DNA from 3 places in the Pantoea sp. PGP6 genome. Region 3 is predicted to be linked to each of the others. Evidence: predicted binding sites of a transcription regulator. Region 3 holds the regulator's gene; each other region holds the start of a gene.
The links. Region 3 encodes CRP, which controls carbon source genes, mostly activating them, when cyclic AMP is high. Its sites were predicted from a motif close to ATGTGANNNNNNTCACAT; they were not measured.

Region 1: ACLIBF_RS19325 (YjcB family protein) is a predicted target of CRP. The motif match lies at 6,876-6,893, and genes of this name have one in related genera.
Region 2: mlc (sugar metabolism global transcriptional regulator Mlc) is a predicted target of CRP. The motif match lies at 2,137-2,154, and genes of this name have one in related genera.

Annotation. Positions count from the first base shown of each region.
Region 1 covers NZ_JBQBMA010000001.1:3,983,030-3,993,264, forward strand. The annotation lists gene ACLIBF_RS19285 (LrgB family protein) at 1-52, opposite strand, end outside; gene ACLIBF_RS19290 (CidA/LrgA family protein) at 45-470, opposite strand; gene ACLIBF_RS19295 (LysR family transcriptional regulator) at 574-1,476, shown strand; gene ACLIBF_RS19300 (Na+/H+ antiporter) at 1,521-3,170, opposite strand; gene ACLIBF_RS19305 (NCS2 family permease) at 3,318-4,667, opposite strand; gene ACLIBF_RS19310 (glutathione S-transferase family protein) at 5,029-5,694, opposite strand; gene soxR (redox-sensitive transcriptional activator SoxR) at 5,734-6,219, opposite strand; gene soxS (superoxide response transcriptional regulator SoxS) at 6,320-6,745, shown strand; gene ACLIBF_RS19325 (YjcB family protein) at 6,999-7,280, shown strand; gene ACLIBF_RS19330 (ATP-grasp fold amidoligase family protein) at 7,373-8,323, opposite strand; gene ACLIBF_RS19335 (oligosaccharide flippase family protein) at 8,332-9,588, opposite strand; gene ACLIBF_RS19340 (transposase) at 10,114-10,235, shown strand, end outside.
Region 2 covers NZ_JBQBMA010000001.1:2,199,399-2,209,633, reverse strand. The annotation lists gene bioD (dethiobiotin synthase) at 17-715, opposite strand; gene mlc (sugar metabolism global transcriptional regulator Mlc) at 830-2,047, opposite strand; gene ACLIBF_RS10655 (LysR family transcriptional regulator) at 2,178-3,071, opposite strand; gene ACLIBF_RS10650 (MFS transporter) at 3,230-4,420, shown strand; gene ACLIBF_RS10645 (hypothetical protein) at 4,593-4,853, shown strand; gene cybB (cytochrome b561) at 4,956-5,498, shown strand; gene ACLIBF_RS10635 (sugar transporter) at 5,674-6,858, shown strand; gene bhsA (multiple stress resistance protein BhsA) at 6,923-7,180, opposite strand; gene bhsA (multiple stress resistance protein BhsA) at 7,205-7,462, opposite strand; gene ACLIBF_RS10620 (TetR/AcrR family transcriptional regulator) at 7,761-8,411, shown strand; gene rhaM (L-rhamnose mutarotase) at 8,460-8,774, opposite strand; gene rhaD (rhamnulose-1-phosphate aldolase) at 8,764-9,606, opposite strand; gene ACLIBF_RS10605 (L-rhamnose isomerase) at 9,617-10,235, opposite strand, start outside.
Region 3 covers NZ_JBQBMA010000001.1:421,410-431,644, reverse strand. The annotation lists gene ACLIBF_RS01975 (hydrolase) at 1-314, shown strand, start outside; gene ACLIBF_RS01970 (YheU family protein) at 319-537, shown strand; gene ACLIBF_RS01965 (phosphoribulokinase) at 599-1,468, shown strand; gene ACLIBF_RS01960 (OsmC family protein) at 2,053-2,457, opposite strand; gene crp (cAMP-activated global transcriptional regulator CRP) at 2,760-3,392, shown strand; gene ACLIBF_RS01950 (YccS/YhfK family putative transporter) at 3,450-5,525, shown strand; gene argD (bifunctional acetylornithine/succinyldiaminopimelate transaminase) at 5,527-6,747, opposite strand; gene ACLIBF_RS01940 (aminodeoxychorismate/anthranilate synthase component II) at 6,829-7,404, opposite strand; gene ACLIBF_RS01935 (putative adenosine monophosphate-protein transferase Fic) at 7,446-8,039, opposite strand; gene ACLIBF_RS01930 (YhfG family protein) at 8,029-8,199, opposite strand; gene ppiA (peptidylprolyl isomerase A) at 8,298-8,870, opposite strand; gene tsgA (MFS transporter TsgA) at 9,131-10,235, shown strand, end outside.

The sequences.
Region 1 (10,235 bases), 3.6 Mb from region 3:
AGACCAGCAGCGTCACCACCACGCACAACAGGCTGATTATCAGATCACGCATCGCCGGCCTGCTTACGCGCAGCGCGCGCGATTTCATAGCGGTAGAGTCGATCAACCACCAGCGCCGTCGAGGCCAGCACCAGCATCGTACTGACGCCAATCACCACGCAGATGCGCCAGCCGTCCACCCGCAACAGGTCGCCGTAGTTCACCACCGCCACCACCGCCGGAATAAAGAACAGCAGCATCTCGGCCAGTAACCAGCGGGAGCCCGCTTTAACCCAGCTCAGCGGCACTATCCGGGTGACGATGAGCACCAGCATCAGCACCATGCCGACAATATTGGCGGGCAGCGGCAGGTGCAGCCAGTTGACCAGTTGCTCGCAGGCGACAAAGACGCCGATATATAACCCCAGCTGGAGCGGCAGGCTGAGCCATTGCAGCCGGCTGGGTCTGCGTGAACTGATTGCGAATGCCATCGCCTTTTCTCCCCGATTAAATTCAGGAGGACAGTATAAATCGCCGACAGAAGGTGAAAAAAATGAATTAATATTATTGGAATCATGCCGAAAAGGAATAGTTATGGACGTTCGTGCCCTGCGTTACTTTACCGAAGTGGTACGCCAGCAGAGTTTCACCCGCGCGGCGCAAAAACTGTTCGTCACCCAGCCGACCATCAGCAAGATGTTACGCCAGCTGGAGGAAGAGCTGGGCTGTACCCTGATCCTGCGTGATGGCCGTCGCCTGCATCTGACCGACAGCGGCCAGGCGGTCTATCAGCGTGGCGTGGCGATTTTGCAGGAATTCCATCAGCTTGAAGCGGAGATCGGCGATATTAACCAGCTGAAGACCGGAGAACTGCGGCTCGGCATTCCGCCGATGGTCGGTATGCAGATTGCCGGATCGATCTCTGCCTTTCGCCGTCGTTATCCTGGCGTGAAGCTGAAAATTTCTGAGTTCGGCGGCCTGACCGTGCAGCAGGCGGTGCTGGCCGGCAGCCTTGATATTGCTCTGACGGCGCTGCCGGTTGATGCGGAGCTGCCGCTGAATACCCTGCCGCTGATGCATCACCCGCTGTGCGTGCTGCTGCCGCGCCGGCCGGAGTGGCTGAGTCGCAGCCAGATTGGGCTGGCCGAACTGGCGCAGCATCCGCTGCTGATTTTTAATGAGGAGTTTTCACTGAACCGGCAGTTGATGCAGGCGTTCCAGCGACAGAACCTGACGCCAACGGTAGCGGTACGCAGCGGCCAGTGGGATTTTCTGGCGGCGATGGTGCAGGCGGAAATGGGGCTGGCGATTCTGCCGGAGCCAATCTGTCAGCGGCTGGATAAACAGTCGTTGCTGTGGCTACCGCTGGAATCGGAGCTGAAGTGGAGTCTGGGTTTGATCTGGCGTGAAGGTAACTATCTGTCGCGCAGCGCTCAGGCGTGGATCGCCTGCTGCCGCGAACACTGGCCAGACCAGGCACCGCGCCTGTCGGTCTGAACCGGCGGCACGCTGCACTGGCGGTGCAGCGTGCCGGCAGAGGCTTACTCTTCTTTTTCGATCAGTAATGCTTCAAGCAGGTCGAGATCGTGCAGCAGTTTCTGCATCGTCTCATTGGAGATCTGCTGGGTCGCGCGCAGATGGTAGACCTCGGCCCGTTCGGCACGCAGGCCGGTCAGGCGGAAGCGGCGCTCCAGGTTCTCAGCGAACAGCGCGTGCTCAAGGTCATTTTTCCCTTCAGCGCGGCGGCGTAAGTTGCCGATCACCCGCAGACTCACCTCTTTCAGCAGTTCCGGATCGATGTTCTGGTCCGACTCTTTTTCCAGTCGCGCTTCCATCTTATGCAGGCTCTCAATCGCCACGCTGGCCATTACTGCGCGGGCATTTTGCAGCTCACGACGATGCGCACCTTTATCAATGGTATCGATACCACGCAGCAGAATCGGCAGGATCACCACTCCGACCAGCAGCGAGAACAGGATCACCCCGGTGGCGATAAACACCAGCTCATAACGCGCCGGGAACGGATCACCGTTGCTGAGGAACAGCGGAATCGACAGCACACCAGCGAGGGTAATCGCCCCGCGGACGCCGGCAAAGGAAGCGATCAGCAGTTCACGCAGCGAGTAGTTGGAGAACTCCAGCGGCTTCTTCTTCAGCAGGCGTTTGCTGAAGCGCTGCATGATAAACAGCCAGCCAAAACGCACCAGCATCAGCGCCAGATAGACCAGCCCGATATCGGCGAACAGCATCCACAGCTCAACGTTTGGATCAGCATTAGCCTGATCCACCGAGGTTTGCAGAATGTCCGGCAGCTGCAGGCCCAGCATCAGGAACACCATGCCGTTGAACACGAACTCCAGCATCTGCCAGACGCTATTGGCGCGCAAACGCATCGCCAGCGGTGCCTGACGGATAATGCCGGAACGGGTGATGGTCATCCCCGCCGCGACGGCCGCGAGGATACCCGATACGCCGAGGTGTTCCGCAATCAGGTAAGAGGCGAACGGCAGCAGCAGCAGCAGCACGGTCTGGGTGGCCGGATCGTCACCGCTCCAGCGGCTGAGTATGCGCAGCGATTTACCGTACAGCCAGCAGACCGCCACACCGGCGATCAGACCACCAATCGCCACTTTCAGGAATTCGACGCTGGCACCGCCCCAGGTAAATACCATGGTGCCCATCGCGACGGCGACGGCGAATTTCAGCGACACCAGACCTGACGCGTCGTTCATCAGGGCTTCGCCCTGCACAATCGACATGATTTTCTTCGGGATACGCCCTTCGCCGACAATCCCGGAGAGCGCCACGGCATCGGTCGGAGACAGCACCGCCGCCAGCGCAAAGGCCGGGATCAGCGGAATGCCGGGCACCATCCAGTAGATCAGATAGCCAATGCCGACCACGGTAATCAATACCAGCGCCAGCGCTAAGCCAATAATCTCGCGACCATGATGCAGGAACTCGCTGATTGGCGTTTTCCAGCCGTCAGCAAACAGCAGCGGCGGGATAAACAGCACCAGAAACAGTTCCGGGTCAAAATCTACATGCAGACCAAAAGTGGGCCAGGCCAGCAGTGCGCCAGCGGCGATCTGCACCAGCGGCAGCGGGATCTGAAAGGGCAAAATACGGGCAGCGACGCCAGAGAGCGACACCACCAGCGTCATGATGAGAATAGTAAAAAAGATTTCCATGCTTTCCTTAGGCGCGTCGTTATCTTTCAATCATTGTTGAGCGCTAAAGTGTAAAACAAACCGAAGCCTGAAGGGTCAGCTACGCGTGCGGCTGGCGGGAAAAAAGTGAAAAATTCCGGACGCACCGCTGCGCGCCCGGTTGATCAGTCAGATCGCCCAGCCGCCGGCGTAAAACGCCACCAGCGCTACGGCGATCAGCACCGTCCCAAGGTTCAGCTTGCGCCATTCACCCGCAAAAACGCGGCCGACCACCAGCGAGGCAAAGCCGATCATGATGCCGGTGACGATGTTGCAGGTCAGCACGATAATCACCGCGGTCAACAGGCCGGACATCGCATCGACGAAGTCATTAAAGTCGATTTTCGCCACGTTACTCAGCATCAGCAGACCGACATACATCAGCGCGGGTGCGGTAGCGTAAGCCGGTACCAGCCAGGCCAGCGGTGACATAAACAGGATCACCATAAACAGCAGGCCGACCACAATGGCGGTCAGGCCGGTTTTGCCGCCCGCCGCAGTACCGGCCGCTGACTCGATATACACCGCCGCAGGTGACGCGCCGACCAGGCCCGCAAACAGGCTGCTGACCGAATCGGTCGTCAGGGCGCGACCGCCATTGATAATCTGGCCCTGCTTATCCAGCAGATTGGCCTGCCCCGCCACCGCGCGAATGGTGCCGGTGGCGTCAAATACTGCGGTCATTACCAGTGCCAGCACGCTCGGCAGCACCACCGGCTGCAACGCGCCCATGATGTCGAGGCTGAACACCAGCGACTGACCGCTGGCGTCACGCAGGCTCGGCAGAGCAAACAATCCTTTGTAGCTCACCGCCGGATCGAAGATCAGCCCGAGCAGCGAAATGGCGATAATCGTCATCAGAATGCCGCCCGGTACCCGCCGTTTTTCCAGGCCAAAAATCGCCGCCAGTCCCAGCAGCGTCATGATCACCGGGAAAGTAGCAAACTGACCCAGCGCAACCGGCAAACCCGGTGCCGGGTTTTTTACCACCAGACCGACGCCATCCGCCGCGATCAGCAGCAGGAACAATCCAATTCCGACGCCGGTGCCATGCGCCACGCCCATTGGCAGGTTGCGCAGGATCCACGCCCGAATGCCGGTCACCGAGATCAGGGTAAACAGCAACCCCATCAGGAATACCGCACCGAGCGCGACCGGTACGCTGATGTGCTGGCCCAGCACCAGGCTAAAGGCGGTAAAGGCGGTCAGCGAAATGGCGCAGCCAATCGCCATCGGCAAATTGGCCCACAGCCCCATCAGGATGGAGCCGAAACTGGCTACCAGGCAGGTGGCGACAAATACCGCGGTTGGCGGAAAACCGGCTTTACCGAGCATGCCCGGTACCACAATGACCGAATAGACCATCGCCAGAAAGGTAGTCAGTCCGGCCAGAATTTCCTGACGCACACTGCTGCCGCGCGCCGAGATCGCGAACCAGGCGTCCAGTTTTCCACTGGCCGGGCGTGATTCAATTGACATAGTTGAGCCTCAAAGATTTTTTGTAGTGTGGATCGCTCTGCGACCGTCGCTGTCCCTGAAATAAGCGGGTAATCCGGCTGCGCTGATGGAGTAATTCCGCCAGGCAAACGTTTACCTTGCCGCAGATAGTTGGCAGTCAAAGGACCGCCAGATAAAAAGGCAAACGATTATCCGGCGTTTACCGGCACATTTTCAACTGGCGGAAGGACATTAATCAGCATAAAGATCAGGTGGTGAGCGCCGTTTTCGGCCAGGCAGCGGCTGACCGCATCGGCTGAGGCGTTGAAGTTACAGACATTTTTAAACGCTGAACAACTGGCAGCGCCGCACGAAAAAAAACGGTACGCCAGCAGAGAGAGGATTAACCTGGCAGAGAGAGTTCGCCGCCCTGATCGATAGCCCGCTGCCAGGCAGCACGCTGCTGAACGGTTTGCAGCCATTTCTGACTGGCCGGCATCTGCTCCATCCCGACACGTTGCGCCAGGGCCAGCAGCGGAAAGCTCATCTGAATGTCGGCGATACCGAAGCGCTGACCCGCGAACCACGGATTAGCCGCCAGATGCTGCTCAATCATTTTCATATGCGGTTGCAGCTGTTTATCGAGCCAGGCCTTCTGCACCCCTTTGCCAAACGCCGCGCCAACCGGGCGCAGCAGCCAGGGCACCGGCGCTTTCCCCATCTGTCCGAAGATCAGCTTCATCACCAGCAGCGGCATCAGCGAACCCTCGGCGTAGTGCAGCCAGTAGCGCGACTGCAACAGCGACTCTTCATCACTCAGCTTCAGCCGGAATTCGTGATCATATTTCTGTTCCAGATACTCGAGAATCGCCCCGGATTCCGCCACCACCCGGTTTTCATCGGTAATCACCGGTGATTTTCCCAGCGGATGCACTTTTTTCAGCGCCTCGGGCGCCAGCATGGTTGGCTCGCGTTGATAACGTTTGATCTGATACGGCACTTCCAGCTCTTCCAGCAGCCATAGCACCCGATGTGAACGTGATTGCTCGAGATGGTGAACGGTGATCATCATGATTCCCTGTGTGTTGACCTCCCACCAGTATAGACGTCACTCCGCGTCCGGATGGTTACCGTCCTGTTCCGGGTCGAGCAGCACCGCTCCTGACCCTTGCTGACCCAGCCGATCGCCCGGATTGCGCAGCGGACAATCGCGCATCGACAGACAGCCGCAGCCGATACAGCCATCAAGGTCGTTGCGCAACCGGGTCAGGGTTTCGATGCGCTTATCCAGCTCTTCGCGCCAGTGCTGAGTCAGGGCGTCCCACTCCGGGGCCGACATCCGCTTATTGGCCGGAATATGCTCAAGGCTGTCGCTGACGGTCGCCAGCGGAATACCGATGCGTTGCGCAATTTTGATGATAGCCACGCGTCGCAGCACATCACGGCTGTAACGCCGCTGATTACCGCCGTTACGGGTACTGAATATCAGCCCTTTGGTTTCATAGAAGTGCAGCGCTGACACCGCGACGCCGCTGCGGCGCGCCACTTCGCCCGGCGTTAATACCGGTTTGGGGTAGTTGCGATCTTTTTTCATCTGGCTCTTTACCTCAAGTTAACTTGAGGAATTATACTCGCTTCCCATCAAAACGACTAAACTCCCATTACCGCTTATTAAGCACCAGAAGGATGAGGCCATGATGCAAGAAGAGATCATTCATTCCCTGACGCACTGGATTGACCAGAATCTGGACAAAAGTTTGTCCATTGATGAAGTGGCAGCAAAATCGGGTTATTCGAAATGGCACCTGCAGCGGATGTTCCGTACCGTCACCAAACAGACGCTTGGCGGCTATATCCGTGAACGCCGTCTGACGCTGGCAGCCGAAGCGCTGTCTCAGACCCAGCGCCCGGTGTTTGATATCGCGATGCAGTACGGCTATGACTCGCAGCAGACCTTCTCGCGGGTGTTTCGCCGCCAGTTCTCGCAAACCCCTACCGCCTACCGTCACACCATGCGCCGTCAGGCGATTCAGCGCCCTCGCCTGCTGAGCTTCGGCTGCAATGACAGCATGGCCAGCTTTACCCAGCGCACCACCGGCGAGTGCTGCCCGGTCCGTTAACTGTCAGGACGCCCGTCTTCGGGCGTGCCTGATCGCCTCTCTGATTTGCCCTTCCCGCTGTTCATATCTGCAACAATTTCCTGCCATACCAGTGTCAAATTTTGTTCAAAATTTCAAATCGGGTGATATAATGTGACTCAAGTCACACTATGAACTTGGGTTGACGGCGCTAAAGCACTTCCTGACACGCTTTTCCGCCGCCGGTGATGTCCGCAAATTGTCAGGAATACTAACTGATATTGAGGTCCGGCCGATGGCTACGTTAACCACCAGTCTGCTTGTTATGCGTTGGGAATTGTTGAGCGCAGTAATGATGTTTTTCGCCAGCACCCTGAAAACCAAATTGCGTCAGGATAGTCATCATGTGATGGCATTCATGTGTGGCGGGATTGGTTTAGGCATGACCTGCTGGTTCGTTACCGGTCTGATGGGAATTACCCTGAGCATGGAAAACGTGCACAACTTCATGGAAATCTCTAAGCACGCCTTTATCGACGTGATGAGTCAGGCGCCTGCTGAATGGCCGATGCCCTGATCGAGTGATACGCTGAGACTGTCGCGTCGATAGCCTGATTTTTGCCAATAAAAAACCCCGCCAGGCGGGGTTTTTTACATTGCTGTGTGTGCTTAAACTTTCTTCAACATGGCAGGGATATTAACATCCTGCACTGTGACGCCCGGTCTCTGCGTTCCGCGGCGGTCCTGAATCCACATATCTCCCATCATCTGGTTTAAACCCCGATCCAATCCGGTCACCAGGCCTGCACCCGGCGTGAAAGTGAGTTCACCGAAATAGATCTGTTCTTCATGGATATACCAATCGACCCGCACGTAATCGAAATCACTGGCCAGCTTTTTGCTCAGATCGAGCGCATGTTGCAGTGACGGCAGAATCGGCGAGACATCCAGACCGGTATCGCGAATCTTGTGAAACGCCTCGTTGAGGTTATTCACGTAGAAGTTCATCGACAGCAGCGGCTGGCAGCGGTTGTAGATCACCTGCAGCACATATTCGAACTTGCCATCACGCTTGTTGAACATGTGAAACTTGTAATCAATCGGCGCGCTTTTGCCATCACCGATGTATTTCTCCACCAGGATGCGCGGCTTGATGTAGCGATAGTGGATCTCACGTGCTTCGTTAGCGAAGTCGGTCTTCAGCCAGCGGTAGCAGTCGTGAATAATCTGCTGTTTGCGCAGCGCGTCTGGCTCTTCCAGCAGAATCTCCACCATGTTGGAGGCGTGGTTCGGCTTAATCACCGTCCCTTTCCAGCACGGTAAGCTGTTCAGCGTGGTCGGGTCAGTGGTTTCGTGTACCAGCGGAATCAGATATTCATTACCGATTTTTTCGGCAATAAATTCACGCACCGAATATTTGTCCGACAGGCGGCCATAGTTCTGGTAATCGCCATAGACAAATTTACGGTACAACACCTTTTCGTTGAACACTTTCGGCTGACGCAGATTGGGCAGCTTTCTGAACTTGTGGAAGTAGTAGATGCGGTCCTGGTACGCCCAGGGCATCTTCTTAATAAAGTACTGCACACTTCTTCTGAGTTCTTCTTTCAACTTGAGCATATCGGACCTCATTTGTAGGTTTTGTAGTTGAGTGAGGAAACTTGAATCTTTTGAATGACGCCGTTTTTAAAGAAGTAATTCATGACGGTCAGGGACAAAAGCTCTGAAAGGAAAACGCTCCACGCGGCTCCCATGATGCCGTGGCCCTGAATCAACCACCATGAGAGCGGCAAACTGATGACCATCAGACAAATGATTTTCTTCAGCAGATAGTTAAACCCTCCCTCCTTAACCATGTAGCGATAAGCTACTGTCCCCATTGCCGAAAAGCTGGTCGCTATCGACAGCAACGTTATGAGACTTCCTGACTGTGTAAATTCCGGACCATACAACGCGATAATGATCTGCTCGCCGAATAACGAGATGACCAGCAGCATCAGCAATGAAACACCCATAACGTAACCATTGAGCCGGGCCGCCAGCTTGATGGCCACCTCGCCACGCTCTCTGAAGATTTCAGTGAAGCAGGAGGTAATCAGCGCCACCGGGATAAAAATCCACGAGGCAGAAATGGTATTAGCCGCGGCAAACAGGCCAAGGTCGCGCGCCGGGGCGGTGCCCGCCAGGAACATCTGCGCCGCTTTGACCTGGACAGAAATAAAGATGCTGGAGATCGCCAGCGGCAGACCGGCATACATCAGGTAACGCAGATAGGCAGTCCGCTTTTCACGCGGCGGCATCTGATCCTGGTGTTCCTGATAAAAGTTGTGCCGCTTGATCAGGTAAGGCACCAGCGTCACCGCCACAATCGACAGCGTCAGCCACAGCGGATTCAGCCGCAGCCAGGCGATGGTGAAGCTGATAGCGAAACTCAGCAGCATGCCGACCGCATTGGCGATGGTATTCAGACGCGAGGCAAGACGCGCATTGTTGTAAACGCTGAACGTATCCTGGGTGACAAAAACCGAGGCAACAAATGAGGCCAGTGCAAATGCCAGGAAATTTTCCTGCATGTTGTACCAGACCCAGATTAAGACTGGCACCGAGGTGAGCAGTAATAGCACCATGCGCAAGGTACGCGCGATGGTCATCAGGCGTAAGCCTTTCGACGCATTTTTACTGACACGCTTAAACAGAATGGTTTCGGTGCCAAAGATTGCAACGGTTTGCACCATCGCAAATAGTGAGGTTGAAAACGCCATCTGGCCAAACACCGTTGGGCCAAAGGATTTCGCCACGTAAGAAGTCACAAATATGACGCCAAACACGGAGATGATCTTCTCAGACATCATCCAGGCGGCATTAGACATTACGCTCAATTTCATCGACTCTTCCTTAGTATTACTCAACTACAACCGCTTCGGTACAACATCCCTGTAACGAATTAATAAGCGCTCAGTGGGCCTGGCGAAAATGTAAGACTTCAAACCAAGCTGGTCCGAAAATTGAGAATCACATCATGATCCGGAGAATAAATTCAGGACAATTCTTATTATATTTGGCGCGAATCGGTTCGGTTGGAAACGATTTCAGCCTGAAAATAGTGCAATCTTCATGAGTCATAACCGCTAAATTAATCAAGTCGGTTATGCTAAATATCCAACGTACGTAGAATTTTTTCGTATTTGGGATGCGATGAATTTATAACAAAAAACCGCCTCCAGGAAGGCGCGCCCCTCGGATCGGAATAAAATAAGATTTATCCCATGATGATATTTATTCTAAATATCTTAATTTAACCTTCGCAATTCAATACGCACACTTTAATACTGCATTAATAGAAACTTACAGTGCCAGGAATTATTAAAGTCATTCTCATCCATTAATCGATAAGAAAGGTAAGAGCATTTATGAGAAAGTCACGATACAGCGAAGATCAAATCACAAATGCCATTAAAGCTTCTGAATCGGGCGTTAAAGTCAGAGAGATTTGCGAAGAGCTGGGTATCTCTGAAGCAACTTTCTACAGCTG
Region 2 (10,235 bases), 1.8 Mb from region 3:
TTGTTTTGTTTCATGATCAGGCGATCTTTGCACTCACATGATGCAGGCTGGGCCGATCCAGCAGTGAGATATCGATGTAGGCGGTCAGATCGCGTTGTTCGGCACGCGGCAGGTACGGCAGTTCACCCAGCAGCGGTGCCGGGATTTTTTCACGCAGCACTTCGATGATATCGCTGTATTGCGCCAGGCCCGGATTGATGCGGTTGGCAACCCATCCAACCAGCGGCAATCCATCCTGCCGGATAGCTTCAGCCGTGAGCAACGCATGGCTGATACAGCCAGACTGAATCCCCACCACCAGCACTACCGGTAACTGCTGCTCAATCACCCAGCCAGAGAGTGGACGCGCATCATTCATCAGGCTGCGCCAGCCGCCGGTGCCCTCCACTACCACCCGATCTGCCTGCTCCGTCAGGCTATTCAGCCCCTGCGTCAGTAATTCGTAGTGGATCACCTGACCGCTATGGGTAGCGATCTCCTGTTCCTCAAACAGCAGTGGATTGATGGCCTGATACGGCAGCGCAACAGAAGAGGCACTTTGCAGCACCTGCGCATCTTTATTGCGCAGGCCGTCAGCGGTTTTTACTGCGCAGCGCGCCACGGGTTTGTATCCGACTGCGCTGAGGTTTGCTTTGATAAAACTTTGTAGCAGCGCACGCGATACCACGGTTTTACCGACTGCGGTGTCGGTGCCGGTAACAAATAGTCTCTTCACTCTACTTCTCCTCTCAAACCGGTTACGGCTAATCGGCGATTAACCCTACTAATAATCCGCATTTTAAGGAATGGAAGATGAGAACAGATTGCGTTAGCGCAAGATTAGTCAGGCTTAACCTTGCAATAGCTTCACTAACAGGTAACCGCTATAGAGTGCATCTTTGATCAGCGCCGCGCCGCCCAGCGTTCCCGGCTCGCTAAACGCAGTGGGTGCCAGCTGAATACTGGCACTGTAAGCGGGCAGCGACTGTTGCAGAATGGTGTTGCTGACCGCCGGAAACAGCACGTCTGCCGCGGCATTGAGCGGTGAACCGATAAGAATATGTTGCGGATTAAAGATATTCACCATCATCGCCAGGATGCGGCCCACATGATGACCAACGCTGGCAATGGTGTCGCGCGCCAGTCGATCGCCGGACTGCGCCGCCGCACAGAGTGATGCCAGCGTCAGCGGCTGATTGTGCAGCAGGCTGTCAGGCTGGGTCGGCAGACGCTGAGCGGCCAGCGCCAGCAGACTGCCGATGCTGGCCACCGTCTCGAGGCAGCCGTGGTTGCCGCAATAGCACTGCTGGCCGTAGGGATCGATCTGGGTATGGCCGATTTCCACCAGCGCCCGGCCGCGTTTATGCAGCAGTTGCCCGCCGCTGATCACGCCAGCCCCGACCGTTTCATCAATCACAATCTGAATCACATCTTCTGCGCCGCGTGAGGCACCAAACAGCGATTCTGCCAGCGTCCAGGCGGAAATATCATGCTGAACAAATACCGGTACCCCGGTGCGGGCCGCCAGCGCATCGCCGAGCGGCATGTCGCGTACCTGATATCCGGGCAAACGGTGCACCACGCCAGAAGCGGCATTAATCAATCCTGGCAGGGTCACGGCGATGGCGGTCAGGCGTTCCAGCTGCTGCTGGTGACGAATAAAGAAGGCGTCAACCTGGTCGATTAGTGCGGTCAGCAGCGGCTGAGCCGATTCATCCGGCAGCGGCAGGCTATCCTCCACCAGTTCCCGGCTGCTAAGGTCGCGCAGGGTAAAGGTCATGGCGCCACGGTGCAGGCGAATCGCCAGATAGTGCCAGGCGTCAGTGTCGAGGATCAGCCCAATCGCCGGACGGCCGCGGCTGCCTGGCTCCTGAAACTCCGTCTCCTGCACCAGATGGGCATCCAGCATTTCACGCACGATTTTAGTGATGCTGGCTGGCGCGAGCTGGGCGCGTCGGGAAAGTTCGATACGCGAAATAGGACCGAATTGATCAATTAATCGATAAACGACGCCTGCATTGGTTTGCTTAATTTGGTCAATATGGCCAGGTTGACTGTCCAGATTCACAACCCTGCTCCCGGTTATTTTCGCGCTTCTAAATAAACATGCGTCATGGTGAGGCAGATCAGGCGGCAGCGTCAAATATTTGATTAGAAATGTGATTTATCGCACACATTGTCGTCGGGACCGGCCAGAGTTACGCCTTTTTTTGCTGCAGTAACGTCATCATATGGCGCATCTGCTCATTTATTTCGCGCTCTGCGGACCAGACTAACCACAGTTCAGAAATAGCATCACTTTCTGCCAGCGGCAGCCAGATGACATCAGCCAGCTGCGCCCGGCGAAATGAGGCGGGCAAAATTGACACGCCCAGCCCGGTCGCCACCAGACCGAGAATGGTCATCGCCTCACCCACTTCCTGGGTGATGTAGGGCTTAATCTGGTAGCGGTGAAGCAGCGCCAGGATGTCGCTGTAGAGTGCGGTCCCGACCTGCGGATCGAAAAACACAAACGGCTCAGCCGCCAGCGCACTGACCGAAATCCTGTCTGCCGTGGCCAGCGGATGCGCCCAGTGCACCACCGCATACAGCGGTTCACTCAACAGCAGCTGGTGGCGCAAATCTGCCGGCAGCGGCGTGTTGCGCATCACGCCGAGATCGAGCCGCCCGTCATGCAGCGGGGCCAGCTGCTGGCGGGTGTTGATCTCCTGCATCTGAATATGCACCTGCGGCCAGCGCTGGCGAAACTGGTACAGCGCATCGGACACCACCGCGGTAAACGGCGCTGAGGAGGTAAAGCCGATACGCAGCTCTCCCTCTTCGCCACGATGCAGCCGCGCCGCCCGGTCAGCCGCCTGTTCCACCTGCAACAGAATGGTGCGCGCATCCTGCAGTAACTGCTGACCGGCGGCCGTGAGCTGCACGCTGCGGTTGGTACGATTAAACAGCCGGGCACCGGTTTCAGTCTCAAGCTGAATAATCTGTTGACTGAGCGGCGGCTGAGAAATATTCAGCCGCAGCGCCGCCCGGCCAAAATGCAATTCTTCGGCGACCGCAATGAAATAGCGCAGATGGCGCAGCTCGATATTCATATCTTTAACGTCTTATTTGAGATTATTAATATATTAGACATCATAATCAGCCTTTTCTAAGCTGACGACAGGTTTTTTATCACTAAGGAAAGATTGTGGGTCGCACTACTCATGCAGGAACCGTTGCGGATGACGCAGGATGCAGATCGCCAGAATCGCTGGCTGCATCGGGCTGGATTACCCGCGGAACGCCGCAGTTTATGCGCGTCACGCTGGCCCTGTTTTCAGCCGGTCTCGCCACCTTTGCCCTGCTCTACTGTGTCCAGCCAATATTGCCGGTGCTGTCGCAGCAGTTTGGCGTGTCGCCCGCGACCAGCAGCCTGTCACTCTCCATCTCCACCGGACTGATGGCGCTGGGCCTGCTGGTGACCGGCCCGCTGTCTGATGCGGTCGGACGCAAGTCTGTAATGGTCACCGCGCTGATGCTGGCCGCCCTCTGTACCCTGATCTCCGCCACCATGACCAGCTGGCACGGCATTCTGATCATGCGCGCATTGATGGGCCTGGCGCTGAGCGGGGTCGCCGCAGTCGGCATGACCTATCTGAGTGAAGAGATGGACCCGCGGGTGGTGGCGTTCTCAATGGGGCTGTACATCAGCGGTAATTCCATCGGCGGCATGAGTGGCCGCCTGCTGAGCGGGGTGCTGACCGACTTTTTCTCATGGCGGGTGGCGATTGCGGTTATCGGCTGCTTTTCCCTGGCTTCAGCGGTGATGTTCTGGAAAATCCTGCCGGCGTCGCGCCATTTCCGCGCCACCTCTCTGCGCCCCCGTAACCTGCTGATTAATTTTCGTCTGCACTGGCGCGATGAAGGGCTGCCGTGGCTGTTTGCAGAAGGCTTTCTGCTGATGGGAGCCTTTGTCACGTTGTTTAACTACATCGGCTACCGTTTACTGGATGCGCCCTGGCATCTCAGCCAGGCAGTGGTGGGTCTGCTGTCGGTGGTCTACCTCACCGGCTCATGGAGTTCGCCGAAAGCGGGTGCGTTAACCAGCCGGCTGGGACGGGGGCCGGTGATGCTCGGCGCTACCGCGATTATGCTGGCTGGCCTGTTGTTCACTGCCTTTAATTCGCTGTGGCTGATTTTGCCCGGCATGATGCTGTTCACCGCCGGTTTTTTTGCCGCCCATGCGGTTGCCAGCAGCTGGATTGGTCCACGAGCCCGCCGTGCGCGCGGTCAGGCTTCTTCACTCTATCTGTTCAGCTATTACGTCGGGTCCAGCGTGGCCGGGACGCTGGGCGGGGTGTTCTGGCATAACTATGGCTGGATGGGTATCACGCTGTTTATCAGCGCCCTGCTACTGCTGGCTCTGCTGGTGGCCTGGCGGTTGCAGTGTAAAAAGCTTTGATCCCCTGTTCCCTCTGAATTGCTGGCCCGGCCACTGCGCCGGGCGATTTTATCTGCGCTGTTGAGACAACTTTCAGGGCCAGCCGGAACATAATGTGCTTTTCCCGCTATAATCGGTCTGATTGTGACATTTGCTTACTTCTGTCGCTTAACACAGCAAAAAAGGACCGCCTGTGGCTCTCTACTATTACGTGAACAAACAATCAGGTTACAACCATAACCATGTGGTGCATGCTGCGGGCTGCCCCTTCCTGCCCGCGCCGGCTGACCGGCTGTTTCTCGGCAGTTTTTACCACGTCAATGCGGCTATCCTGCAGGCCAAAAAGTATTATTCTGGCGCGATGGGCTGTGAAACCTGCTGTCCATCCCCTCGCCATTCCGATGCTGATCCACAGCCTGGTGTGGCCCTGAAACATACCCTGACCTCACGTTAGCCTGACCGCGATTGAGCAAGGCTCGCGCTGCGCTAATTTGTTAAGATTTTCCGCCATTTTCCGTTATGTTAGAACTCCTGATTCTCTTTAACGGGTTTTACCATGCGGGAAAAGTTTGCGGGCTCTCAGATCGCCCTTCACTGGCTGACCTTTTTACTGGTGGCGACGGCCTACGCCACCATTGAACTGCGCGGTTTTGCTCAGCGCGGTTCATGGCAGGGTTATGCGATGATCATCACCCATTTCAGCGCGGGCGCGTCGGTGCTGGTGTTGATGATTGCTCGTCTGGTGCTGCGTACCCGGCATCGTTCTCCGCCGATTGTTCCTGCCGCCCGACGCTGGCAGACCGGGCTGGCACATCTGACTCACACCCTTATCTATGCGCTGTTTATTACTCTGCCGATACTCGGTCTGACATCACGCTATCTGAAAGGCCGTGAATGGTGGCTGTTTGGCATCAGCATGCCGGTGGCGGCGGAACCCAATTTTGATCTGGCGGATATGCTGATTGGCTGGCATGAGACGCTGGCTCCGCTTGGATACTGGTTAATCGGACTGCACGCGGCGGCGGCGCTGTTTCATCATTATCTGCTGAAAGACAACACCCTGATGCGCATGATGCCGGCACGGCGACGCGGTCAATAACCTCAGGCTATCGCCCTGCCACAGGGCGATAAAAAATATTCAGGATTAAAAACGGTTTATAAGGTTCCTCTTCCCGGTTTATTCACTACAATAGTCAGTAATTTGTGACGCAGGTCACTTTCGCTGGATGTTTCTGCCACATCCGAATTCGCTGTTCTGACTGATTTGACTCCTCATGCAATCAACGACTGTTTCACGTAAAACTGCCTGGCTTCGCGTGGTGTTGCTGGCTATTGCCGCTTTTGTTTTCAACACCACCGAATTTGTGCCGGTTGGCCTGCTATCGGATATCGCAGCTGATTTCTCGATGCAGACCGCTGATGTCGGCATTATGCTCACCATCTATGCCTGGGTGGTGGCGCTGCTCTCGCTGCCGCTGATGCTGCTGACCCGCAATATTGAGCGACGAATGCTGCTCGGCGTGCTGTTCCTGATTTTTATCATCAGCCATGTGCTGTCAACCGTGGCGTGGGACTTCCGTTCGCTGATCGTCTCGCGTATCGGTATCGCGCTGTCGCACGCGGTGTTCTGGTCGATCACCGCATCGCTGGCGATCCGCGTCGCCCCGGCGGGCAAGAAAACCCAGGCGCTGAGCATGCTGGCAACCGGTACGGCGCTTGCGATGGTGCTGGGCGTGCCAATTGGCCGCGTGGTGGGTCAGTATCTCGGCTGGCGTACCACCTTTGGTGCCATTGGCCTCTCGGCGCTGGTGCTGATGATTATGCTGGTGCGGATCCTGCCGCGTCTGCCGAGTGAACATACCGGTTCACTGAGCAGCGTGCCGATGCTGTTCCGTCGTCCGGCGTTAGTCAGTATGTATCTGCTGGTGACGCTGGTGGTGACCGCGCACTACACCGCTTATAGCTATATCGAACCCTTTATGCAGGCGGTGGCCCACTCGGGTGAGAACTTCACCACCCTATTGCTGCTGCTGTTCGGATCGGCCGGCATTATCGGCAGCGTACTGTTCAGTTCGCTGGGTAATAAATTCCCCTCTGGTCTGCTGATCGCCGCCATCGCGCTGATTACACTTTGCATGGGACTGCTGATTTTTGCTGCGGTCCGTCCTGCTGCAATCTCCACCCTGTGTGTGATCTGGGGAATGGCGATGATGATGATTGGCCTGGGCATGCAGGTACGGGTGCTATCACTGGCGCCTGATGCCACAGACGTTGCGATGTCGCTGATGTCGGGTATTTATAATATCGGCATTGGCGCAGGTGCGCTGTTGGGTAATCAGGTCAGTCTGCATCTGCAGATGGCGGATGTGGGCAATGTCGGTGGGATGATCGGTCTGGTCGCGCTGTTGTGGTGTGTCTATATCTTCCGCCGCTACCCGCAATTACGCAGTAACGGCTAGAAAAAAGGCTTCAGATAAGTGGTTATCTGAAGCCTGTTTCATCTTATTTATAAATGACTGCGGTTTACTTATAAATGACTGCGGTGCCATGCAGGTTGTTGTTGCCAGAGGTCGAAGTGATGCGGAAAGACTTTGCACCGACATCGCTGGCCCGGTCTGACAGTTGCTGTTCCAGCGAGGTCAGGTTGGTGCTACCTGTCGCGCTGATCACGCCAATTTTTTGCTGATCGAGCGGCGATTGAGTGACCTGCTGAGCCGCCACGCTGGCAAAGGAGAGGCTGCCGAGTAGCGCAGCCACCACCATCATACTGATACTTTTCATAACGAACCCCTTCTCAACAGTTAATTACTGATAAATCACGGCGGTGCCGTGCAATTTGTTCTGACCACTGGTTGAGGTGATACGGAATGATTTGGCACCCGCTTCATCCGCTTTGGCATTTAGCTGCGCTTCAAGGGAATTGAGGTTGCTGCCGCCCTGGACAGAAATGGTGCCAACCGGCTGCTGGTTGATTGGGTCGCTGCTGACCTGATCAGCGGCGAATGCGCCAAATGTCAGGGTAGAAAGTGCCAGTGCGGCCAGACTCAGTTTGATGCTTTTCATAGGTTGCTCTCTCAATATTCGGTAGTGGAAAAATGTGTGTCGTTATTTAATTAACGATCATTAACTAAATGATAGGCCCGATTATGGTCAGCCGTCAATATTTATTTAATGAGCGTTATTTTATTCGCGAAGTGGCGTGATTATGGGCTTCAGCCCCCTTTTTCACTTAACCTTAGGGGCGATATCCGCGCGCCGTCGCACAAAATGGCAACCGCCTTCAGCGCAGAATGCGCCAGCCCTTGCACAATTTATTAATGATCGGTAATTTAATAGGGTGTTTCACAACCCGTGAGGATATATGAGCCAGGTTCAGGATTGCGATGTGAAGAAGTGCCGCGGTCGGCCAAAAGTTTTCGACCGTGAAGCTGCGCTCGATAAAGCGCTTACCCTGTTCTGGACCCACGGTTATGAGGGGACCTCGCTGGCCGATCTGGTAGCGGCAACCGGGGCGAAAGCGCCCACGCTCTACGCCGAGTTTGTCAATAAAGAGGGGTTGTTCCGGGCCGCGATGGAGCGCTACGTGGAGAAATTCAGTGCCTGGCGTGACGCGGCGCTCGGCAATGATGCGTTGCCGGTCGATCAGGCGATCGAGGGTTATTTCCGTGCAACCGCCGCCTGCTTTACCGATCGCGATTCGCCCGGCGGCTGTTTCTTTATCTGCACCTCCACCACCCTGTCAGCGGCTTCTGCCGAGATCGCCAGCATGTTGCAGCAGCAGCATCAGTCGCAGGAGAGTACGCTTAGCGACTTTCTGCTGACCCGCCAGCAGCGTGGTGAACTGAGCGAATCAGTGAATATCGCGGCGCTCGCGCGCTATCTGGGCTGTATGCTGCAAGGCATGTCGGTGCGGGCGCGTGAAGGGGTGCAGCGGGACGATCTCGACAGCATCATTGATACACTGATGGCGATGTGGCCGACGCTGACCGGACTCTGTCAGCATAAAGCGTAAATAAAATCAGGGCGGCGATTGCCGCCCTTGTTGCTTTTCAGGCCGTCCTCATTTGAGGAAGAAAACCGGCTTTAACGGCTGACTGACCGGACTGTTGTCCTGATTTGACGGCATCAGGTCTTTCATTGATGCCCACCAGCGCTGACATACTTCGGTGCGGGCAACCGCCTCCCAGCGCGCTTCCGACTCAATCTCAACGCTGGCAAACAGCAGATTACGCTCCGCATCCAGCCAGATAGCATAGTTGTGCGCCCCGTGCGCCTTCAGCGTTTCTGCCAGCTCCGGCCAGATCGGCGAGTGGCGTCGCTGATATTCGGCGTGGCAATCCGCAATCACCTGCATCACAAAGGCTCTACGAAGCATTGGCAGGCCCCACATCCAGCGCAGCCTGCCACGGATTGACCCCGAAGCGTTCACCCAGCGCCACCAGTTGTTCGGTAGTGATACTCTGGCGGATGCCACCCATCGACAGCACCTTGACGATCACTTCAGAGGATTTTTCGGCGGTATCGATCAGGCCAAAGGTTTCATCCAGGGTCGGCCCGCTGCCAAAGATGCCGTGGAACGGCCACATTACCAGGCTATGCGACTGCATCTGCTCCGCCGTGGCGGCCCCGATACCGTCAGTGCCGGGCACCATCCACGGCAGAATGCCGACGCCATCCGGGAATACCACCAGACATTCCGTGCTGCCTTCCCACAGCAAGCGGGTAAAACGCGCCGAATCCAGTTCAACCACATAACTTAACGCCATAAAATGGGTGGCGTGGCAATGCATGATCACCCGATCAGCGCCGTTGCTGACCGCTTTACGCACGCCGTGCGACTGGAAGTGTGAGGCGAGTTCAGAGGTTGGCAGGCCGCCATTCGACAGCCCCCAGTGAATTTTGAATGAGAGTCCTTTGTCATCGACCTGCAGCAGCGCCAGGCAATCGGCGGGATCGAGTTGCACGTTGCGGAAGAACTTGCCCGATCCGGTCACCAGGAACCAGCAGTTTGCCAGCGCAGGCGCCGGCTGTGTCAGTTCAATGCAGCGCGGCTCCGGATAGAAATCGGCCGCAAAAGGTTTCACCTCCTCCTCCAGCAGACGCAGACTGACGTTCCCACCGTTACGCTCATCCCAGCCCTTCAGCCACATATCACTGGTGGCTTTGACCATTCCCTTAACAAACCAGGAAGAAAGAATGCTTTGCATAGTGAATTCCTTAACGTTGGCTCAAGATGTGTTGTTCGTAGTGACGGACATCGCTCAGCCAGCTGGCATCGGCTGGCACGTCGTGGCGCAGGCACCACACTTCCCAGATCGCCTGCCACGGCAGTGATTTCTGCTCTTCCAGCAGCGCCAGTCGGGCGGTGTAATCGCCTGCCGCTTCGACCTGGCGCAGGCGATCGGTCGGTTCCAGCAGGGCGCGCAGCAGCGCTTTTTTGGCGTTGCGGGTGCCGATGACCCAGGCTGCAATGCGGTTGATGGAGGCATCAAAGAAGTCGAGCCCGATGTGCACTTTGTCAAACAGCTGATGGCGAACAATCTCACTGGCGATCGCCTGGGTCTCATCATCGAGCAGCACCACGTGATCGCTGTCCCAGCGCACCGGCCGGCTGACGTGCAACAACAGACGCGGCACGTAGAGCATGGCGGCGGAGATTTTATCGGAGATCACTTCAGTCGGATGGAAGTGGCCGGCATCCAGCGTCAGCGCGGTCTGACGGCTGGCCGCGTAACCGAGGAAAAACTCGTTGGAGCCCACGGTGTAGCTTTCAGCGCCGATACCAAACAGCTTGCTCTCCACCGCATCGATGTGATGTTGCGGATTCAGTTTTTCG
Region 3 (10,235 bases):
GGCTACGCGACTTCGATGACGCGATCACCGCCCGCGCCCACGGTTTCAGCGATGCGGCTGACTATTATCAGCGCGCCAGCGCCCTGCCCTGGCTGAAACAGGTCGATAAGCCGCTGCTGATCATTCATGCCAAAGATGACCCGTTCATGAGTGATGAGGTGATCCCGCACAGCAGCCAATTATCTGCCACTATTACTTATCAACTGACGCCGCACGGCGGTCACGTTGGCTTTGTCGGCGGGACGTTGCGCCAGCCCGAAATGTGGCTTGAACAGCGCATACCCCAGTGGATTGCCCCTTTTCTGGATACCTAACGTTGTGATTATTCCCTGGCAACAGGTCTCACCTGAGACGCTTGAAAATCTGATTGAAACTTTCGTGCTGCGTGAAGGCACCGACTACGGCGAGCAGGAACGCAGCCTGAGCGAAAAAGTGGCTGACGTGCGCCGTCAGCTGGAAACCGGCGAAGTGGTGCTGGTGTGGTCGGAACTGCATGAATCGGTCAATATTATGCCGCGCAAAGAATTTCGCGGCTGATGCAGCCGGCGGCAATTCATGTTAACAATGCGCATGGCCCGACTTCACAGGGAGCTTTTTTATGTCAGCACGCCATCCGATAATCGCCGTCACCGGTTCCAGCGGCGCGGGGACCACCACCACCAGTCTCGCGTTCCGTAAAATCTTTCAGCAGCTCGATCTGCACGCTGCCGAACTGGAAGGCGACAGTTTCCACCGTTTCACCCGGCCTGAAATGGATATGGCAATCCGCAAGGCGCGCGATTTGGGCCGTCATGTCAGCTATTTCGGTCCGGAAGCCAATGACTTTGGCCTGCTGGAGCAGAGCTTCAGGCAGTATGGGCTCAACGGCCAGGGCCAGTCGCGTAAATACCTGCACACCTATGACGAAGCGGTACCGTGGAATCAGGTGCCGGGCACCTTTACGCCGTGGCAGCCGCTGCCGCAAAACACCGATATCCTGTTTTACGAAGGACTGCACGGTGGCGTGGTGACCGCCCAGCATAACGTAGCGGAGCATGTCGACCTGCTGGTGGGCGTGGTGCCAATTGTTAACCTCGAGTGGATTCAGAAGCTGGTGCGTGACACCAGCGAACGCGGCCATTCGCGTGAAGCGGTAATGGATTCGGTGGTGCGCTCAATGGAGGATTACATCAACTTCATTACGCCGCAGTTCTCGCGCACCCATCTTAACTTCCAGCGAGTGCCGACGGTCGATACCTCAAACCCGTTCGCTGCCCGCGCTATTCCGTCACTGGATGAGAGCTTTGTGGTGATCCACTTTCAGGCGCTGGACGATATCGACTTCCCTTATCTGCTGGCGATGCTGCAGGGCTCGTTTATCTCGCACATCAATACGCTGGTAGTGCCTGGCGGCAAAATGGGTCTGGCGATGGAGCTGATCATGGGTCCGCTGGTGAAGCGGCTGGTGGAAGGCAAGCGGATAGAATAAGAGGCCAGCAAAAACCGCTCTGAGAGCAGATGTCTTTAACAAAGAGAGTAAAACTGGCTTTCCTGCGGCTAAAGACTTACCCCTGGGCAGGCTTCAGGGAGCATACACCTTTCGCAAAGACGCAAAACCGTTATCGCTGGCAGGCTCAGCACGGGCCATCCCTGGCCCGCGATGCTTTGCTACAGGCATATGCTCCCTTCGCTTCACGTCCGACAACCGCATCCGGTTTCAGGAAGGTCGCTACAGACAACCTCTGGGCAGAAAGAATCTGGCAGCAATAGATAAGTTCAACACGCTGGGAACCGGGTCAGAAGAGGAAAGCGTCCCGCCGCCCGGATAAAAACGCCGGGAGCGTTTTTGAACAACGCAAAGCGTTGGCCCGGCTACGGGCGCGCCTCAGGGATGAGGTGCGTAATCGCGCAGGCCGAGCGGCCAGGGATTGGCTTAAACGACTTTCCGATCTGACCCGGTTCCCTGCGCAGGCACAGTATCAAAACGGATTCCCTGCCCAGGCACAGTCTTAAAGCAACCTGCATCAGATACTGGAAGTGAAGTTAGCAGGTCTGCAATGACCCTTGCGGCTACTACAGTTCGATCACTTCATAGCTGTGGGTGATGGTAACCCCTTTGCCCAGCATGATGGCGACCGAGCAATATTTTTCAGCAGAAAGATCCACCGCGCGTGAGACCGCCTTATCCTGTAGCGCTTTGCCGCTCACGATAAAGTGCAGGTTGATGTGCGTAAAGATTCGCGGCGCCTCTTCACGACGTTCTGAGGTCAGTTTTACTTCACAATCAGCCACATCGTTGCGACCTTTTTGCAGAATTGAAACCACGTCGATGGCGCTGCATCCGCCCGCCGCCATCAGCACCATCTCCATTGGGCTGGGCGCTTTATCACCCGAATTGCCATCCATTAATACCTGATGTCCGGATGACGACTCACCGAGGAATGTCAGCCCTTCTACCCATTTCACTCTTGCCTGCATGATTTTCGCTCCAGAATATGCGGTTTTGCCGTCAGAGTACGCTTTCGCCTGGTAAACAGCAATCCAGAGAAATCCGCCGTTAGCTGAAGCGAGACAACAGAAGACAGTCGGCAAAAGCTGTGCTACAAACAGTGCTGAAAATATTTTTCGTCACCCGATGGCGAAGCCGGGAAGAATGATGCGCACTGCGCCGAATGCAGCCCGAATAATTTCCTGTAAGGGAAACGCTTGAAGCTTTCATCGCCTGACAGGGAAACTGCCCCCTGTATTTTGGGCACGATTACAACAGAGGATAATAGCGAATGGTTCTCGGCAAACCGCAAACAGACCCTACACTCGAATGGTTCCTGTCCCATTGCCATATTCACAAGTATCCATCCAAAAGTACGCTGATTCACCAAGGTGAAAAAGCTGAAACGCTTTACTACATCGTGAAAGGTTCCGTTGCGGTTCTGATCAAAGATGAAGAAGGCAAAGAGATGATTCTTTCTTACCTGAATCAGGGCGATTTCATTGGCGAGCTTGGCCTGTTCGAAGAAGGTCAGGAGCGCAGCGCCTGGGTACGTGCCAAAACCGCGTGCGAAGTGGCGGAGATTTCTTACAAGAAATTCCGTCAGCTGATCCAGGTTAACCCGGATATCCTGATGCGACTGTCGTCGCAGATGGCGCGTCGCCTGCAGGTTACGTCGGAAAAAGTGGGTAATCTCGCTTTCCTCGATGTGACCGGACGCATTGCTCAGACTCTGCTTAACCTGGCGAAGCAGCCAGACGCCATGACGCATCCCGACGGCATGCAAATTAAAATTACTCGTCAGGAAATTGGCCAAATCGTTGGTTGTTCACGTGAAACCGTGGGCCGTATTTTGAAGATGCTGGAAGATCAGAACCTGATCTCTGCACACGGCAAAACCATCGTCGTTTACGGCACCCGCTAATTCCTGTCACCCACGGCGTGATGGCAACATCGCGCCGTTATTGTTTGTGTTGGGCCGATGTGGCGTCGAATTATTTACCATCCTGAAGTCAATTACGCCTTGCGGCAAACCCTGGTGCTCTGTCTGCCAGTGGCGCTGGGCTGGCTGGCTGGCGACCTGCAAAAAGGTCTGCTGTTCTCGTTAGTTCCCGCCTGTTGCAATATCGCCGGTCTGGATACCCCGCATAAACGCTTCTTCAAACGCCTGATTGTCGGCGGCAGCCTGTTTGCGCTCGGCAGCTTTCTGATTCAGTGGCTGACGCAGCACGCCATTCCGCTGCCGCTGATTCTGTTCGCCTTGCCGTTGCTGCTGGGGGTCACCGGCGAAATCAGCCCGCTGCACGGCCGTCTGCTGCCCGGCACCCTGATCGCCGCCATCTTCACGCTGAGCCTGATTGGCCGTATGCCGATCTATGTGCCGCCGCTGCTCTATATCGGCGGCACGCTATGGTATGGGCTGTTTAACTGGTTCTGGTTCTGGCTGTGGAAAGAGCAGCCGATGCGTGAAAGCCTGAGCCTGATCTACCGTGAGCTGGCCAACTATTGCGACGCCAAATATACCCTGCTGACTCAGCTGACCGATCCGGAAAAGGCCCTGCCGCCGCTGCTGGCGCGTCAGCAAAAAGTGGTCGATATGATCACCACCTGTTACCAGCAGATGCACATGCTTTCCGCCAGCCGGGATCACAGCCATAAGCGGCTGACCCGCGCCTTTCAGGTGGCGCTGGACCTGCAGGAGCACATCTCGGTCAGCCTGCATCAGCCGGAAGAGGTGCAGAAACTGGTGGAGCAGAGCCATGCCGAAGCGGTGATCCGCTGGAACGCCCAGACTATTTCGGCCCGCTTACGGGTGCTGGCGGATAACATTCTCTATCACCAGTTGCCGGATCGTTTTGGCATGGAGAAGCAGCTCAGCGCGCTGGAAAAAATCGCCCGCCAGCATCCTGACAATCCGGTGGGAAATTTCTGTCTCTACCACTTCAATCGGATTGCGCGGGTGCTGCGCACCCAAAAACCGCTCTATCAACGTGACCTGATGGCCGATCGTCAGCGCCGTCTGCCGCTTCTGCCGGCGCTGCGCAGCTATCTGTCCTGGCGTTCGTCGGCACTGCGCACTGCCGGGCGCTTTGCGGTGATGCTGATGCTGGGCAGCGCGCTGGCGCTGTTTTTTAACATCCCTAAACCGTACTGGATTCTGATGACCATTATGTTCGTCAGCCAGAACGGCTACAGCGCCACCCGCGTTCGCATCCAGCACCGGGCGCTGGGCACCTTTGCCGGCCTGGTGATTGCGGCTGCTACCTTACGCCTGGCGGTGCCGGAGTCGCTGGTGCTGCTGATCATGCTGGTGATCACCTTTATCAGCTACCGGTTTACCCGCCAGTTTTACGGCTGGTCGATGATCGGCTTTACGGTGACGGCGGTTTACTCGCTGCAGTTGCTGTCGCTGAATGGGGCGCAGTTCCTGCTGCCGCGCCTGATGGATACGCTGATGGGGTGCCTGATCGCCTTTGGCGGAATGTTGTGGCTGTGGCCGCAGTGGCAGAGTGGCTTATTGCGGCAAAACGCCCATGACGCGCTGGAAACCTATCAGGATGCGCTACGGCTGCTGCTGGGGGCGGAACAGTCACCGGAGAAACTGGCGTATCAGCGGGTACGGGTCAATCAGGCTCACAATGCGCTGTTTAACTCCCTGAACCAGGCGATGCAGGAACCGGCTTTTAACGCTCAGTACCTCAAGGATATGCGTCTGTGGGTCACCCACAGCCAGTTTATTGTTGAGCACATCAATGCAATGACGATTCTGGCGCGTGAACACACCATGCTGACCGCCACGTTAGCTGAGCGTTATCTGCAGTCCTGCGAAATTGCGCTGCAACGTTGTCAGCAGCGACTGGAATATGATGGTGCCAGTTCGCAGGTTAACCTGCTGGATGAGCTGGAAAACATTAATGAAGGGCCGGTCACGGTGGTGGAACAGCATGTACGCCGCATTCTGGATCATCTGAGCGTGATGCACACCATTTCATCTCTGGCGTGGAGCCAGCGACCGCAACATGGCCGCTGGCTGAGCAGACGGTTACGCAAAAACTAAATCAGCCGGTAATCACCTTGCCGACGGCGGTGGCGAAGCGGCGCATACCCTCTTCGATGTCGGCGGGTTCGATGATCAGCGAAGGTGCAAAACGCATCACGTCCGTGCCGGCCACCAGCACCATTACCCCTTCAGCGGCTGCCGCATTGAGGATATCGCGCGCCTTGCCGGCATGCTGAGGCTTCAGCGCCGCGCCAATCAGCAGGCCTTTGCCGCGAATATCACTGAACAGATCGTACTTCGCATCAATCGCCTGCAGCGCGCTGACAAACTGCTGACGCCGGACGCCAACGCCTTCCAGCACTGCCGGGGTATTGATGATATCCAGCGCGGTCTCGGCAATGGCGCAGGCCAGCGGATTGCCGCCGTAGGTGGTGCCGTGCACGCCAGGGGCCATGGTGGAGGCGATCTCATGGGTAGTCAGCATGGCGCTGACCGGGAAACCGCCACCCAGCGCTTTGGCCGAGGTCAGAATATCGGGTTGCACGCCATAGTGCTCATAAGCAAACAGCTTGCCGCTGCGTCCCATACCGCTCTGCACTTCATCCAGCACCAGCAGTGCCTGGTATTGATCGCACAGTTCACGCAGCCCGTGCATAAACTCTTCGGTTGCGGGCACCACGCCGCCCTCACCCTGAATCGGTTCGACCACGATAGCGCAGGTATGATCGTCGATAACCGCCTTAACCGCAGCCAGATCGTTGAACGGCACGTGGACGATATCGGCAGGTTTAGGGCCAAAGCCATCGGAATATTTTGGCTGTCCGCCGACCGTCACGGTAAACAGCGTCCGGCCGTGGAAAGCATTGTGGAAGGCGATGATCTTACTTTTGAACGGGCTGTGACGTTTGCAGGCGTAATAGCGTGCCAGCTTGAACGCCGCCTCATTCGCTTCTGCACCGGAGTTGGCGAAAAACACCCGCTCGGCAAAGGTGGCATTGATTAACTTGCTGGCGAGACGCAGTGCCGGTTCGTTGGTGAAGACGTTACTGGTATGCCACAGCGTTTCGCCCTGGCTTTTCAGCGTTTCCACCAGCGCAGGATGGCAATGGCCGAGCGCAGTCACGGCGATGCCGCCCGAAAAGTCGATATATTCTTTGCCCTGCTGATCCCAGACGCGGCTGCCCTTGCCTTTGACCGGCACGAACTGCGCTGGTGCATAAACAGGCAAAATAACGTTATCGAACGTTTCCCGTGTGACCGCAATTTTTTCGGCTGCCATTAGTGACCCCATTTGAATGATTGTTGTACCGCTGTGAAATAATAATCACAAAATATGCATAAAAAATCACTCAAAGGCAAACTATTGCGACAGGAAATTGCGCAGCAGCTGGTGTCCCTGCTCGCTGAGAATGCTTTCAGGATGGAATTGCACCCCTTCCAGTGCCAGGGTTTTATGGCGGATGCCCATGATCTCGTCGGGCTGTCCGTCACGCAGGCTCCAGGCGGTGACCTCAAAGACGTCAGGCAGCGTATCGCGTTTTACGATCAATGAATGGTAACGGGTAACGGTGAGGGGATTATTCAACTGGCGGAACACGCCGCTGTTGCTGTGCTGAATCAGCGAGGTTTTACCGTGCATCACCTGACGGGCGCGCACGACCTCGCCGCCCCAGGCCTGCGCAATCGCCTGATGTCCGAGGCAAACGCCCAGCACCGGCAGGCGTCCGGCAAAATGGCGAATCGCCGCCAGTGAAATGCCGGATTCGTTGGGGGTACAGGGTCCCGGGGAAATCACCAGATGGGTCAGCGGCAGCGCATCCATCTGCTGCAGGGTGATGGCATCGTTGCGCACCACCCGAACCTGCGCGCCCAGCTCGCAGAAATATTGATAGAGATTCCAGCTAAAGGAGTCGTAGTTGTCGATCAGCAGCAGCATGACTAATCCAGAGTGGTTACCAGCGCCGCTATTCTACGCGGTTACGCCGGCTCGCTCACCACTTTCGCAAAAACCTGCTCCAGCAGCTGCAGGTCGCCTGCAACGCCTGCCTGATTCGCCACTCGCCAGCTTTCGGCATCGATCGCCTCCCACGCCAGCAGATAACCGGCATGCAGCGCCAGCTGCTCGAAAAAGATGCGTTGCGCGCGGCCATTTCCTTCACGGAAAGGATGCAGCACGTTGATTTCGCAGTAGTAGTGGGCAATACGCTGTACAAAGGCGTCACGCGGCAGGTCGGCGAGGCCATTTTCCTCTTCCAGCGCCGCCATCAGGGCATTCCCCTCTTTTTCGATATATTCGAAATGGCAGAACGGCGTCTCATCGCGCCAGATATCGATGGTACGCAACTCACCGGCCCAGCTGTAAACATCCTGGAACAGCGTACGGTGGATCAGCTGCAGCCACGGCAAGCCGGCATTACGCGGCCCTAACTCCAGCGTCGCCAGACGGGCAGCACTGAAGCTCAGCTCTGCTTTACGCAGCTGTGCAGCGTCATGAATATCGAGCAGGTTCTTCAGCACGTTGTCGTTGTGCCACAGGTAGGGATCCTGGCTGACCGCGATATTAGACACCATATTGCCTCCTCAGCGAAGCCAGACGTGCCGCCGCCTCGTCGCCTTTTACCGCGGGTTCATTGTGGCTGAAGCCTTCCAGCCGACAGCTGGCCTGATAGCTGGCGCTGCGCCGCTGTTGCCACAATGTGGCCTTTTGTTTCTCGGTGAGTTTGTTCGCCATGCCGCCTCCTGCTCAGGTTTTGCCCTAAGTATAAGAGCATTTTCTGGCTTTGCCGGATGCGGGAAAGCGCCGCCATCGACAGATGGCGGCATGAAGCATTAAGGCAGAACTTTAGCGGAGAGGATAACTACCGGTTTAGACGGGACATTCTGGTAAGGACCGACATCTTTGGTCGGTACCTGAGAAATTTTTTCAGCCACATCCTGACCTTTCACAATCTTACCGAATACCGCATAGCCAAAATCACGCTGGCCATGGTCGAGGAAGGCGTTATCGGCCACGTTGAGGAAGAACTGGCTGGTGGCGCTGTCTTTATCGGCGGTACGGGCCATTGAGATGGTGCCGCGCAGGTTACGCAGGCCGTTATCCGCCTCATTTTTGATCGGCGCATTGGTCTGCTTCTGCTGCATGTCGGTGGTAAAGCCGCCGCCCTGCACCATAAAGCCTGGGATCACGCGATGAAAAATGGTGTTGTTGTAGAAGCCACTGTTGACGTAATCAACAAAGTTTTTCACCGAGACCGGCGCTTTTTGGTCATTCAGTTCGAGTTCGATATTGCCGGCGGAGGTGGTGAGCAGAACATGGGTATCGCCTTTTGCGGCCAGGGCCGAGGCAGAAACAGATGAGAGCGCTAACAGGGTAATTGCCGCTGTTAAAGTACGTTTAAACATGAAAGATTCCTTACCTTGGAGAGCTAGCTCAAAAACGTGATTGATTGTAAAGAGCATGTAATACAAGAGCCAGCGTTTTACCTATATTTACGCTGCGGCTTAAAAAGCGCGAGCAATCGATAAAACCCGGCAAATGCGTGATTAAAATCACACAACACATGAAATGTAGATCTCCAGTTTCACTGGTTGTTTATTAAGATCACAGTTCCGTTTACACTTTCTGACACTTTTTGCCACCGGTTTCCTAACAGGTTCAGAACATGACAAACCGTAATCGTATCGGCCTTACCTGGATAAGCTTCTTTTCGTATGCGCTTACCGGCGCATTGGTAATCGTTACCGGCATGGTAATGGGCGATATCGCGAAAGATTTCCAGATCCCCATCTCCAGCATGAGTAACACCTTCACCTTCCTGAACAGCGGGATCCTGGCCGCCGTTTTCCTCAATGCCTGGCTGATGGTGATCGTGCCACTCAAGCGCCAGCTGATTTTCGGTTTCGTCCTGATGGTGCTGGCGATCATTGGCTTAATGACCAGCCGCGATCTCAGCATCTTCTCGCTCTGCATGTTCGTGCTGGGTGTGGTCAGCGGCATTACCATGTCGATCGGGACGTTCCTGATTACCCACATGTATGAAGGTCGCCAGCGCGGATCACGTCTGCTGTTTACCGACTCCTTCTTCAGCATGGCGGGCACGCTGTTCCCGGTGCTGGCAGGTATCCTGCTGGCACGTCAACTGCCATGGTACTGGGTTTATGTCTGCATCGGCTTCATCTATGTGGCGATTTTCATCATGACGCTGTTTGTCGAGTTCCCGGTACTGCGCAAGCCGGAAAACAGCCCGACAGTTGAAAAGGAAAAATGGGGCGTTGGCGTGCTGCTGCTCGCGGTTGCCGCCCTGTGCTACATCCTCGGTCAGCTCGGTTTTATCTCGTGGGTACCGGAATACGCCACCAAAGTGATGGGCATGAATATCGATAATGCCGGACAGCTGGTTGGCAGCTTCTGGACCGCCTATATGGTCGGAATGTGGGCGTTCAGCTTCCTGCTGCGCTTCTTCGATCTGCAACGTATCCTGATGGTGCTGGCTGGCCTGGCGACGCTGCTGATGTACTGGTTCGTCAGCAGCCAGGATGCCGGTATGCTGAAGTGGATCATCATGGTTCTGGGCTTTAGCTCCAGCGCGATTTACACCACCATCATCACGCTCGGCTCGCTGCAAACCAAAGTAGCTTCACCAAAATTGGTGAACTTCATTCTGACCTGCGGCACCGTCGGCACCATGCTGACCTTTGTGGTTACCGCGCCTATCGTCGAGAAGAGCGGCGTGCACACCGCGCTGGTCACCGCTAACGGTCTGTATG